3 regions of the Mesorhizobium sp. WSM4829 genome follow, and region 3 is predicted to be linked to each of the others. Evidence: predicted binding sites of a transcription regulator. Region 3 holds the regulator's gene; each other region holds the start of a gene.

Region 1 (3,274 bases), on a different contig from region 3:
AGCTGGCCGCCGGGCAGATCCTTGTAGGTCGCCGACACGCGCCGCTCGACCAGCATCGCGCCGGTGTCGATCGCCCTGGTGTAGCCGAAGCGCGGCAGCGTGGTGCGATAGGCGCGAACCAGGAAGATCGCCTCGATCATGTCGCCGCGCGCCTGAACGATGGCCAGCGCCGCCAATTCGCGATCGTAGAGCGAACCTTCGCTCATCACCCGGTCGACGCCGAGCGCCAGCTGCTCGACGATCTGGTCGAGGCGCAGCGCCGGCACGGAACGGTCGCCGCGGCGGCGGTCGGCGAGCAGGGCGTGGGCGTTGGCAATGGCCGCTTCACCGCCTTTTACCGCGACATACATATCACGCCTCCATCGTCTTGATGCGCGTCGTGCGCGGCAGGCAGGCAACGCCTTCCGGGGTGGCGAGGATAATGTCGACACCACGGGGGAAACGCTGATTGTTCTGCTTCCATTGTTCGACGAAGTGGCGCGGCATCTGCGCCGGCGCGATTGTCGCGGTTGTTTCGATGCCAGGACCTTCGAGCAGCAGAGGGCCCCCTGAGGCGAGATCGCTGACCTGCAGGATCAACGTCGTCGAGCGGTCGGGATAGTCCTGGGTGCCTTGTGAAAAGCCGTCGAGCGCCATCATCTCGGCCGGCGTGGCGATCAGCGCGAAATGCGCATCGGCTGGCGTGTGGGCCAGTGGCGCGCCGGTGTGGAAGCCGAGCCAGGATTTCACCGCTGCTGGGGCCTGCAAGACGAGGTCGAACCAGAGCGGCGTGTCGTTGTCGCACAGCGCCAGCGCGATGGCGCCCGCGGTGGCCGACAGCGGCGCCGGCGGGCGGGCAAAGGCCGGCAGAGGCTGCAGGGTGCCCGGCCGCGCCATTGCGTCCATCACGGCGCGGAACACCGTCTGGGCGTCGAACACCGGATCGACAAAGCCGCCCTCGATCGCCTGGGTTGCGATGTCCATCAGTCTTCTCCGCGTACCATGGTGAAGAAATCGACCTTCGTTGCCGCCGTCTCGGCGCGCCGCCGCTCACGTCTGCTGGCCAGTGCGGCCTGCAGCGGCGCAATGAGTTTGCTCTCGACCTCGTTGCGGCGGGTGGGATCCTGCCAGAGCGCGTCGGCGATCGCCGCCAGTCTTGCTTTCTGCTTGTCACGGCCGAGCGCGTAGCAGTGGCCGACTTCTCCCGAGGCCAGCCGCACCGTCGCGCGGGTGACTGTCGCCTCGCCGACGTTGAAAGGCGCGCCGCCGCCGCCGATGCGGCCACGCACGGTGACCAGGCCGGTTTCGGGGCCGCGCAGGAGCTCTGCTTCCGAAGGCAGGCCGGCTTCGTTCCAGAGGCGGACGATATCGTCGCCGGTCGATTGCGCCAGCGTCGCCATGACCGCCTTGCGCTCAAGCTGCTGATCGCGCGCTTCCTGTCCTCGCATGGTTGACATTCCCTTGCATCGAAAATTCGTCTATTGATATAGACAATTATACAAATTATATCTATTTTCTAATGCGTGTCCATGACGGATGGATGACAGGGCCGAAAAGATCGGGGCAAAGAGATGATCGGTCAGCAGATGGCCAGCAGCTTGGAGCGGCGCAGCGGCGTCTCGCTGTGGCGGCAGATCGCCGACCAGATCCTGCATTCGATCGCCGTCGGCGACTTTGCCGAGAATGCTGCGTTGCCACCGGAAGTTGCACTGGCCGAGCGCTATGGCGTCAACCGCCATACGGTGCGCAGCGCCATCGCCGCACTGGTGCAGGATGGCGTGCTCAGGGCCGAACAGGGGCGCGGCACTTTTGTGCTGTCGCGCAAGCGGCTGTCCTATCCGATCGGCGCCCGCACCCGTTTTTCGGAGGGCTTGCAAGGGCAGGCGTCGGAGCGCCGCAGCGTGCTGCTCGAATCGGCGGTCGAGCCGGCCAGCCGGCGCGTCGCCGAAGGGCTGGGGCTTGCCAGGGGCTCGACTGTCATACGCCTCGAGACACGCGGCGAAGCCGATGGGCAACCGGTCTCGCGTGCCACCGGCTGGTTCGATGCGGCTCGCTTCGCCGGCATCGATGCCGCCATGGCCGAAACCGGATCGGTGACCGCCTCATTCCAGCGTTTCGGCATCGGTGACTATCTCAGGCAATCGACGGTGCTGTCGGCCCGTCATGCGGACGCCGCCGACCTTGCCGATCTTAATCTGCAGCCCGGCGCCATCGTGCTGGTCACGGTCGCCGTCAACGTCACGCCGGACGGCCAGCCGATCCAGTTCGCCGAAACGCGGTTTCCGGCCGAGCGCGTCGAGCTCAGGATATCGGCGCTTTAGGTCCGGTCTTATCCGACCTGGATGACGGCCTTGATCAGGCCGGATTTCGCATGTGCCCAGCGGGCGAGGTCGCGCGGCGTGTCGCCAAGCGTCGTGCGATGGGTGACGAGCTTTGCCAGCGGCACAGCACCATCGCGGATCGAGGCAGCGACATGGTCGAAGTCAGCGCGCAGAGCGTTGCGGCTGCCGATCAGCGTCATCTCACGCTTGTGGAATTCGGGATCGGAAAAGACGATGTCGTCCTTGACGACGCTGACCAGGACCAGCGTCCCGCCATGCGCGACATGGGCGAAGGCCGACTGCACGGACTGGGTGTTGCCGGTGGCATCGAAAATCACGTCAAAACCTTCGCCGTTGGTCGCCTCGCGCACCAGATCGGTCGCAGACTGCCGTGATGCGTCGAGGGTGGCGAAGCCGAGTTCGCTTGCAGCAAAACCCAGCCTCTCCGCACTCATGTCGAGCAGCGTTACGTCGAGGCCGGCAATGCGGGCAAACAGCGCCGTGCCGAGGCCGATCGGCCCGGCGCCGATGACCAGCGCGCGCGCGCCGGGATCAGCCAGCGAGCGCCGCACGGCATGCGCCCCGATTGCCAGGAATTCGACGGCGGCGGCATCGGCCAGCGACAGGCCGTTGGCCGGGTAAAGATTTTGCGCCGGCACCAGGATCCGTTCGCACATGGCGCCGTCGCGGTGGACGCCGAGCACTTCGATCCCGACGCAGCAATTCGGCTTGCCTTGACGGCAGGCGATGCATTTGCCGCAAGCGAGATACGGGTTGATGATCACCGGCTCGCCCACCGGCAGGTCGACGCCTTCGCCGGCCTCGATCACGGTGCCGGAGACCTCGTGACCCATGATGCGGGGATAGGCGAGGAACGGATGCTTGCCCTCGAAGATGTGATAGTCGGTGCCGCAGATGCCGACATGACTGACCGCGACCAGCGCCCAGCCCGGCGGTGGTGTGCCCGGCGCCAG
Region 2 (3,274 bases), on a different contig from region 3:
TGTCGCCGTCTTCGCGGCGACCGGTGCGCTGGCCGCTTCGCGCAAGCAGCTCGACATCATCGGCTTTCTGTTCCTGGCCAGCGTCACCGGCATCGGCGGTGGCACGTTTCGTGACGTCATCCTCAATCTGCCGGTCTTCTGGGTTACCAACTCTGGCTATGTGCTGATCTGCGCGGTGGTGGCGATGCTTGTCTTTTTCGGGGCGCACCGTCTCGAATCCCGCTGGAAATTACTGCTCTGGCTCGACGCCGTCGGCCTCGCCGCGTTTTCGGTGATGGGTGCCGCCAAGGGCCTGGCCATCACCGGCTCGCCGGTCGTGTCCGTTGTTACCGGCGTGCTCACCGCCACGTTCGGCGGGATCTTGCGCGACCTGCTGGCCGGTGAGGCTTCGGTGCTCTTGAGACCAGAAATCTATGTCACCGCCGCCCTTGCGGGTGCCATCCTGTTTACAACAGGCGATCTCGCCGGACTGCCGCCGCTCGCCTCGGGCCTGGTGGGCTTCATAGCCGCTTTCTGCGTGCGTGGCGGCGCGCTTAAGTTCGGCTGGGCCTTTCCGTCCTACAAGAGCCGGCCCGGCCGGCGGCCGGAAGATATTCCGTGAAATGAGGGCGAGTAGCGAATAGGGACAACGATCCGCAGCGAATTGGCGGAACTCTCGCTACTCGCTATTCGCTACTCATTGGAATTCAGGCGGCGAAGCGCTGGGCTTCCCCGCCATAATAGCTGACGTAGCGGGCGCCGATCTCCTTGACCGGCATCACCACGAACACGTCGACCGTCGAGAATTCGCGGTCGATGACGCAGCCGTCGCCGATGCGCGCGCCGACGCGCAGATAGCCCTTGACCAGCGGTGGCATCGCCGCGATCGCGGCCTTGGCGTTGACCGCCTCGATCGGCATCAAATCCATGGAACAGTAGCGGCCGGCGACGGCGCGCACGTCCCAGGCCGAATTCGTCCGGCAGTGATGGGCGAGATAGGTCAGCGCTTCGGCGTGTGCCGCCGGCACGGTGCCGGGGAACGAGGCGCAACCGGTCATCACGCCGATCCCATAATGGTTGATATAGGCCCAAATACCTTGCCAGAGCGCCTCGATGGTGCGCTTCGAGCGGTATTCCGGCAAGACGCAGGAACGGCCGAGCTCGAGGAAACGCTGGCCGGGGTGGCGGGCGATAAGATTGGTCAGCTCAAACTCGCCCTCGGAATAGAAGCCGCCGGCCGCTGCCGCGATCTCCTGCCGCAACAGGCGGTAGGTGCCGACAATGCGGCGATGCTCGGGACCGGACAGCGAGGTGTCGAAGACGAGCAGATGATCACAGAGCGGATCAAAATGGTCGGCGTCGCGGCGGTCCTGCACCTGAAACAGGGTTTTCCTGGCGCCGAGCTCGTCATAGAACACCCGGTAGCGCACTTCCTGCGCGGCGGCGATCTCGGCCTCGTTGCGTGCGAGCCGCACTTCGAGGTTGCCGATACGGCCAAGCGCTTCGCCTTTTATGACAGCATCGACGTTGCGCCCGGTGAGCAAAGCACCCCTGGCGTTCGGCCGAGCGTCACATTCCGGCATAACTGTATGCACGAGTGATTCTCCTTCGAGCCATCCCTCTTGGCACGGGGATACGGCGTAGGTGCAACAGGATTGTGACAGTACCGTGATACGGCCCTGCCGGCAATACTTCGTCGGCTGGGCAACCCTTCAACCGGCTATGTTCTGCAGGTAAGCCAGGCAAGGACAGCCGGCGGATCAAGCGGCCACGTGACCCTCGACCGCATGGACAAGCGCGTCGGGGTCGAGCGGCTTGGTGACGAAGCCGCTGGCGCCATGGGCGAGCACTGCGTGGCGGGTCGTTTCCTGACTGTCCGCCGATAGCACCATGATCGGAACCGGCGACACGGCGGTCTCCTCCTCGTGCCGGCGGATGGCGGCGATCGCGTCCAGCCCGTCCATGACAGGCATGTGCAGATCCATCAGCACCACGTCGAAGCGGTACTTGTGGTCGGTGCCGGTGATGGCCTCGACGGCGGCCTTGCCGTTGCCGACCAGTTTCACGCGATGCCCGGCCTTCAGCAGCGTGGCACGGGCAAGCATGGCGTTGATGTCGTTATCCTCGGCGATCAGCACGGACAGGCCCCGCCGCCGGCCGCCAATGGCGCGGGCGGTTGGTGCGCCGCGCTTTTCCGGCTGCGGCTGGGTGAGGGCAGGCACGCTGCTGGTCAAAAGCACGCGAAGCAACGTTTCGCCACGCACCGGCCTTGCCAGAAAGGTGGCGTAGCCGCTGGCGCGGAACTCGCCCAGCATGCCGCGGTCGGTCGGTGCGATCAGTGTGATCGCCTCGCAATCGGCAAAGCCGCTCTGGCGAAGGCGCTTGAGCAACCTGCCGTCGCCTTCCTCCATGGCCGCATCGACCAAAAGCACGTCGCAGCCTTCGGCGAAGGACGCTGCCTGGGCGGCGGTGGTGGCCAGATCGACCCTGCCGCCATTGGCGCGGATGGTGCGGGCGATGGCGTCGGCCTCGATGGCGTTCTTCGACAGGATCACGGCGCGCCGCCCTGACAGCGCATCCCGACGGCTCTGCGGCGGCGCGGTGGCCGATATTGCAGGGATTTCGAAGACGAATTCCGAACCCTGGCCTAGCTGGCTCGACACCGAGATCGTGCCGCCCATGGCGATCACCAGGCGCCTGGAGATGGCAAGACCGAGCCCGGCGCCGCCATGCGCGCGGGTCGACGTGCCGTCAGCCTGTTCGAATTCCTCGAAGATGCGCTCCAAGTCGTCCTCGTGCAGGCCGGGACCGGTGTCGGTGACGGTGAAGCATATGCGGTCGGTGGTTTCGGTGCGGGCACGAGCGATGCTCACCAACACGCCGCCGCTGTCGGTGAACTTGATGGCGTTGCCGATGAGGTTGAGCAGCACCTGCCTGACCCTTCCAGGATCGGCTGATATCATCTGCGGCACGTCGGGTTCGACATGGCAGCCAAGGCCGATGTTCTTGGCGAAGGCACGCGCCGCCAGGAGTTCCACGATGTTGTCGGCGATCTCGCGCACCGACATTGGCTGCGGTTCGGGATCGAAGCGGCCGGCCTCGATCTTGGAATAGTCGAGCAGGTCCTCGATCAGCGCCAGCAGCGCGCTGGCCGAGGTCGAGATGGCGCCGACATAGGTCCGTTGTTGCGGCGAGAGCCCGGTGTCCGCCAGCAGCTTGGCCATGCCCATGATGCCGTTCATCGGCGTGCGGATCTCGTGGCTGACGGTGGCGAGGAAGCGCGATTTGGCCTGGC
Region 3 (3,274 bases):
CGTGTCGCAACGCACGGCGATGTTCCATCTCGGCTACCTAGTCGAGGAGGGCGCGACCGACAAGATGTTCACCAACCCCGACGACAAGCGCACCCAGGACTACATCACCGGCCGGTTCGGCTGAGCGGTCCGGCGAATTTCGAACACGAGGACAGCACCATGGGTGAACACACCGTCGCATCTTTCGACGAGGAACTGGAGCACATCGACCGGCTGATCCGCGACATGGACGAGCTCGCCGCCGCGATGGTCGCAGCCTCGATCCGCGCGTTGCTTGCGTCGGACAATGCGATGGCGCAGCGCGTCGTCTCGGACGACGCCATCATGGATGCGCGGCAGCGCGAGCTCGACGACAGCGCCATCACGCTGATCGCCAAGCGGCAGCCGATGGCGCAGGATCTGCGCGCCGTGGTTGGCGCAATCCGCATGGCGGGCGATCTCGAGCGCATCGGCGATCTGGCCAAGAACATAGCTAAGCGGGTTAGCGCAGTCGGGCAGAGCGCGACGCCGCGGAATCTGTCGCACGGTATCGATGCGATGGCGGATCTCGTTCTTGTGCAGCTGCGCGGCGTGGTCGAGCACTATGTGTCGCGCGATGCCGGCGCGTTGAAGGAACTGCGCGCCGACGACCAGAAGATCGACGTGAAATACACGGCGGTTTTTCGCGAGCTCCTGACCTACATGATGGAGGATCCGCGCAACATCACCGCCTGCACGCACCTTCTGTTCTGCGCCAAGAATCTCGAGCGTATCGGCGATCACGTCACCAACATCGCCGAAAACGCCTATTTTGTCGTGACCGGGCAGCAATTGCCGGCGGATCGCCCGAAGCTCGACGAAACGACGATGTCGGCGCCAGCGACATGACAGGAGTGACCGGCCGATGATCGCGCCGCGCATCATGGTGGTGGAGGATGAAGAGCCGCTGGGCGTCCTTCTCCGTTACAATCTTGAATCCGAAGGCTATCAGGTCGAGGTGGTGACGCGCGGCGACGAGGCCGAAATCCGGCTGCAGGAAAACGTGCCCGATCTTTTGGTGCTCGACTGGATGGTGCCGGCGGTTTCCGGCATCGAGCTTTGCCGGCGCCTTCGGGTGCGCCCCGAAACCGAGCGGCTGCCGATCATCATGCTGACCGCGCGCGGCGAGGAGAGCGACCGGGTGCGCGGCCTTTCGACCGGAGCCGACGACTATCTGGTCAAGCCGTTCTCGACACCGGAATTCATGGCCAGGGTCAAGGCGCTGCTGCGCCGCGCCAAGCCGGAAGTGCTGTCCAGCGTGCTCAAGGTCGGCGACATCATGCTCGATCGTGAATCGCACCGGGTCTATCGCAAGAAGAGCGAGATCCGGCTCGGGCCGACCGAATTCCGGCTGCTCGAATTCATGATGCGGCACCCGGGCCGGGTCTTCTCGCGCAGCCAGTTGCTCGACAATGTCTGGGGCGAGACGATCTACATCGACGAGCGCACGGTGGACGTCCATGTCGGCCGGTTGCGCAAGGCGGTCAACAATGGTCGCATGCCCGATGTCATCCGCACCATCCGCGGCGCCGGCTATGCGATCAGGGAAGACTAGCTGATACCTGCGCTTCCGGCGTACCCCAAAGTACGCTCCGCTCCGGATCTCGGAACCCACCATTCTCGACTCGGCCTGACCTGAATCTCAACACACCCCAAGTCGCGACCCGGGAATCCTTCAAGCCACGTTCTTTCCGACCGAGCCGGCTCGTGCCTGGATGCTCGGCGCGAAAATCTCCTGGTCGACGAAGCTTAGCGCCCGCATGGCGCAGCCTTCGCGGATCAGCGGCAGCTCGTTCGGCTCGGTGTCGAAGGAAATCGAACCCGAATGCTGGCCGCCGGCGGTCTGGGCGATGGCCTCGCGCAGCGCCGGCTCGATCAGGTCGAAGGCGGTAGCGCTGGCGCCGACCATGGCCACCGGCGCCGGATCGATCAGCGCAAACAGGCTGCCGAGCCCGAAGCCGAGCGCCTCGCCGGCCTTGCGGTAGGCTTCGCGCTCCGGTCCGTCCGTCTCGCGCGCCCGGGCCGCCAGTGCCCGCATCTCGGCGTCGCTGACATCGGCGACCGGCTCGGCGTTCTCGCTCAACAGCCTTGCGTTGCGCCAGATGGCGTAGTTGCCGGCATAAGCCTCGACGCAACCGCGCCGCCCGCAGCGGCAAAGCGCGCCACCCGGCCGATGGATCATGTGGCCGAATTCGCCGCCTGAGGAGTGGGTGCCGGTGAACAGCTCGCCCTTCAGCACCAGCCCCATGCCGATGCCGTGCGAGAGCAGGATGGCGATGAAGTCATCGCGGTAGCGATCCGGGTGGCGCCAGCGCAGCGCCACGGCCATCATGTTGCAGTCGTTCTCCATGATGGCCGGGATGCCGAACTCGCGTTCCAGAATGTCGGCGAAGGCGATGTTCGTCTGCGGCGTGATCGGCGACCACAACATGGCGCGCGCGTGGGAATCGGTGATGCCCTGGATCGCCAGCGCGATGCGGGCGACGCTTTGGACATCGAGGTCGGGATCTTCGAGCCGGCGCCGGACGATGGCGACACATTCGCCGATCAGCGCGTCGCGCGACATGGTCAGCGTGTCCAGCCGGCGCTGGTCCTCGGCGACCACTTGTCCGGCATAATCGATGACGGCGACCGACAGGAAATTCAGCGACAACACGACGGCCAACACCGCAGCGGCTTGCGGATTGAGGCTGAGGCCGACCTGCGGCCGGCCGCGTTTCAGCGAAACCGTCTCGCTCGCCTTGCTCTCGGCCAGGATGCCTTCCTGGATCAGGTCGGCAGAGATCGCCGATATGGTCGAATGGCTGAGGCCGGTGGTCGCGGCGATCTCGGTCCGCGACGGCTGGCCTGCCCGGCGCACGGCCGAAATCACCATCGCCCGGTTGCGCCGGCGCAGATCGTCATGACGGATTCCCACCGACATTTTTGTTTCCTCCTCATCGCCGCGGCCGCTCATGAATCGGAAGCCGTCGGTAATGTGCGACAAATACTGGCAGAAGCAGAAGGGGCTGTCATTATTTATTCCGAGGCTCGAAAAAAAGCCCCGACAGGACGTCAAAATCCCTCAGAATTGGTGTTGACAGTGCTTCGGCGTTGGACCAGTATTTTTTCGAGGCTCGAAAAAATAGAGCCTTTGTGCCGGCCTTCGGGCCAGTTGGTCGCGCCCTACGCGGCGCAGGGAGGAATATCATGAAGAGATTCGCAGCCGCCATTCTGGCGGGGGTCGCCATGTCGCTGACGCTCGCGTCGGCCGCTC

What was found. Region 3 encodes PhoB, which activates phosphate uptake and scavenging genes when phosphate is short. Its sites were predicted from a motif close to TGTCATNNANCTGTCAT; they were not measured.
Region 1: a site for PhoB is predicted at 1,509-1,525, ahead of phnF (phosphonate metabolism transcriptional regulator PhnF). Genes of this name have one in related genera too.
Region 2: a site for PhoB is predicted at 1,626-1,642, ahead of olsB (l-ornithine N(alpha)-acyltransferase). Genes of this name have one in related genera too.

What each region holds. Positions count from the first base shown of each region.
Region 1 is NZ_JBVVQJ010000030.1:15,396-18,669, reverse strand. It holds gene AC0L17_RS24645 (carbon-phosphorus lyase complex subunit) at 1-350, opposite strand, end outside; gene phnH (phosphonate C-P lyase system protein PhnH) at 352-963, opposite strand; gene phnG (phosphonate C-P lyase system protein PhnG) at 963-1,427, opposite strand; gene phnF (phosphonate metabolism transcriptional regulator PhnF) at 1,551-2,300, shown strand; gene AC0L17_RS24625 (zinc-binding alcohol dehydrogenase family protein) at 2,309-3,274, opposite strand, start outside.
Region 2 is NZ_JBVVQJ010000051.1:5,112-8,385, reverse strand. It holds gene AC0L17_RS30895 (trimeric intracellular cation channel family protein) at 1-601, shown strand, start outside; gene olsB (l-ornithine N(alpha)-acyltransferase) at 687-1,562, opposite strand; gene AC0L17_RS30885 (response regulator) at 1,740-3,274, opposite strand, start outside.
Region 3 is NZ_JBVVQJ010000006.1:161,590-164,863, reverse strand. It holds gene pstB (phosphate ABC transporter ATP-binding protein PstB) at 1-124, shown strand, start outside; gene phoU (phosphate signaling complex protein PhoU) at 160-867, shown strand; gene phoB (phosphate regulon transcriptional regulator PhoB) at 884-1,573, shown strand; gene AC0L17_RS08425 (ROK family protein) at 1,694-2,941, opposite strand; gene xylF (D-xylose ABC transporter substrate-binding protein) at 3,208-3,274, shown strand, end outside.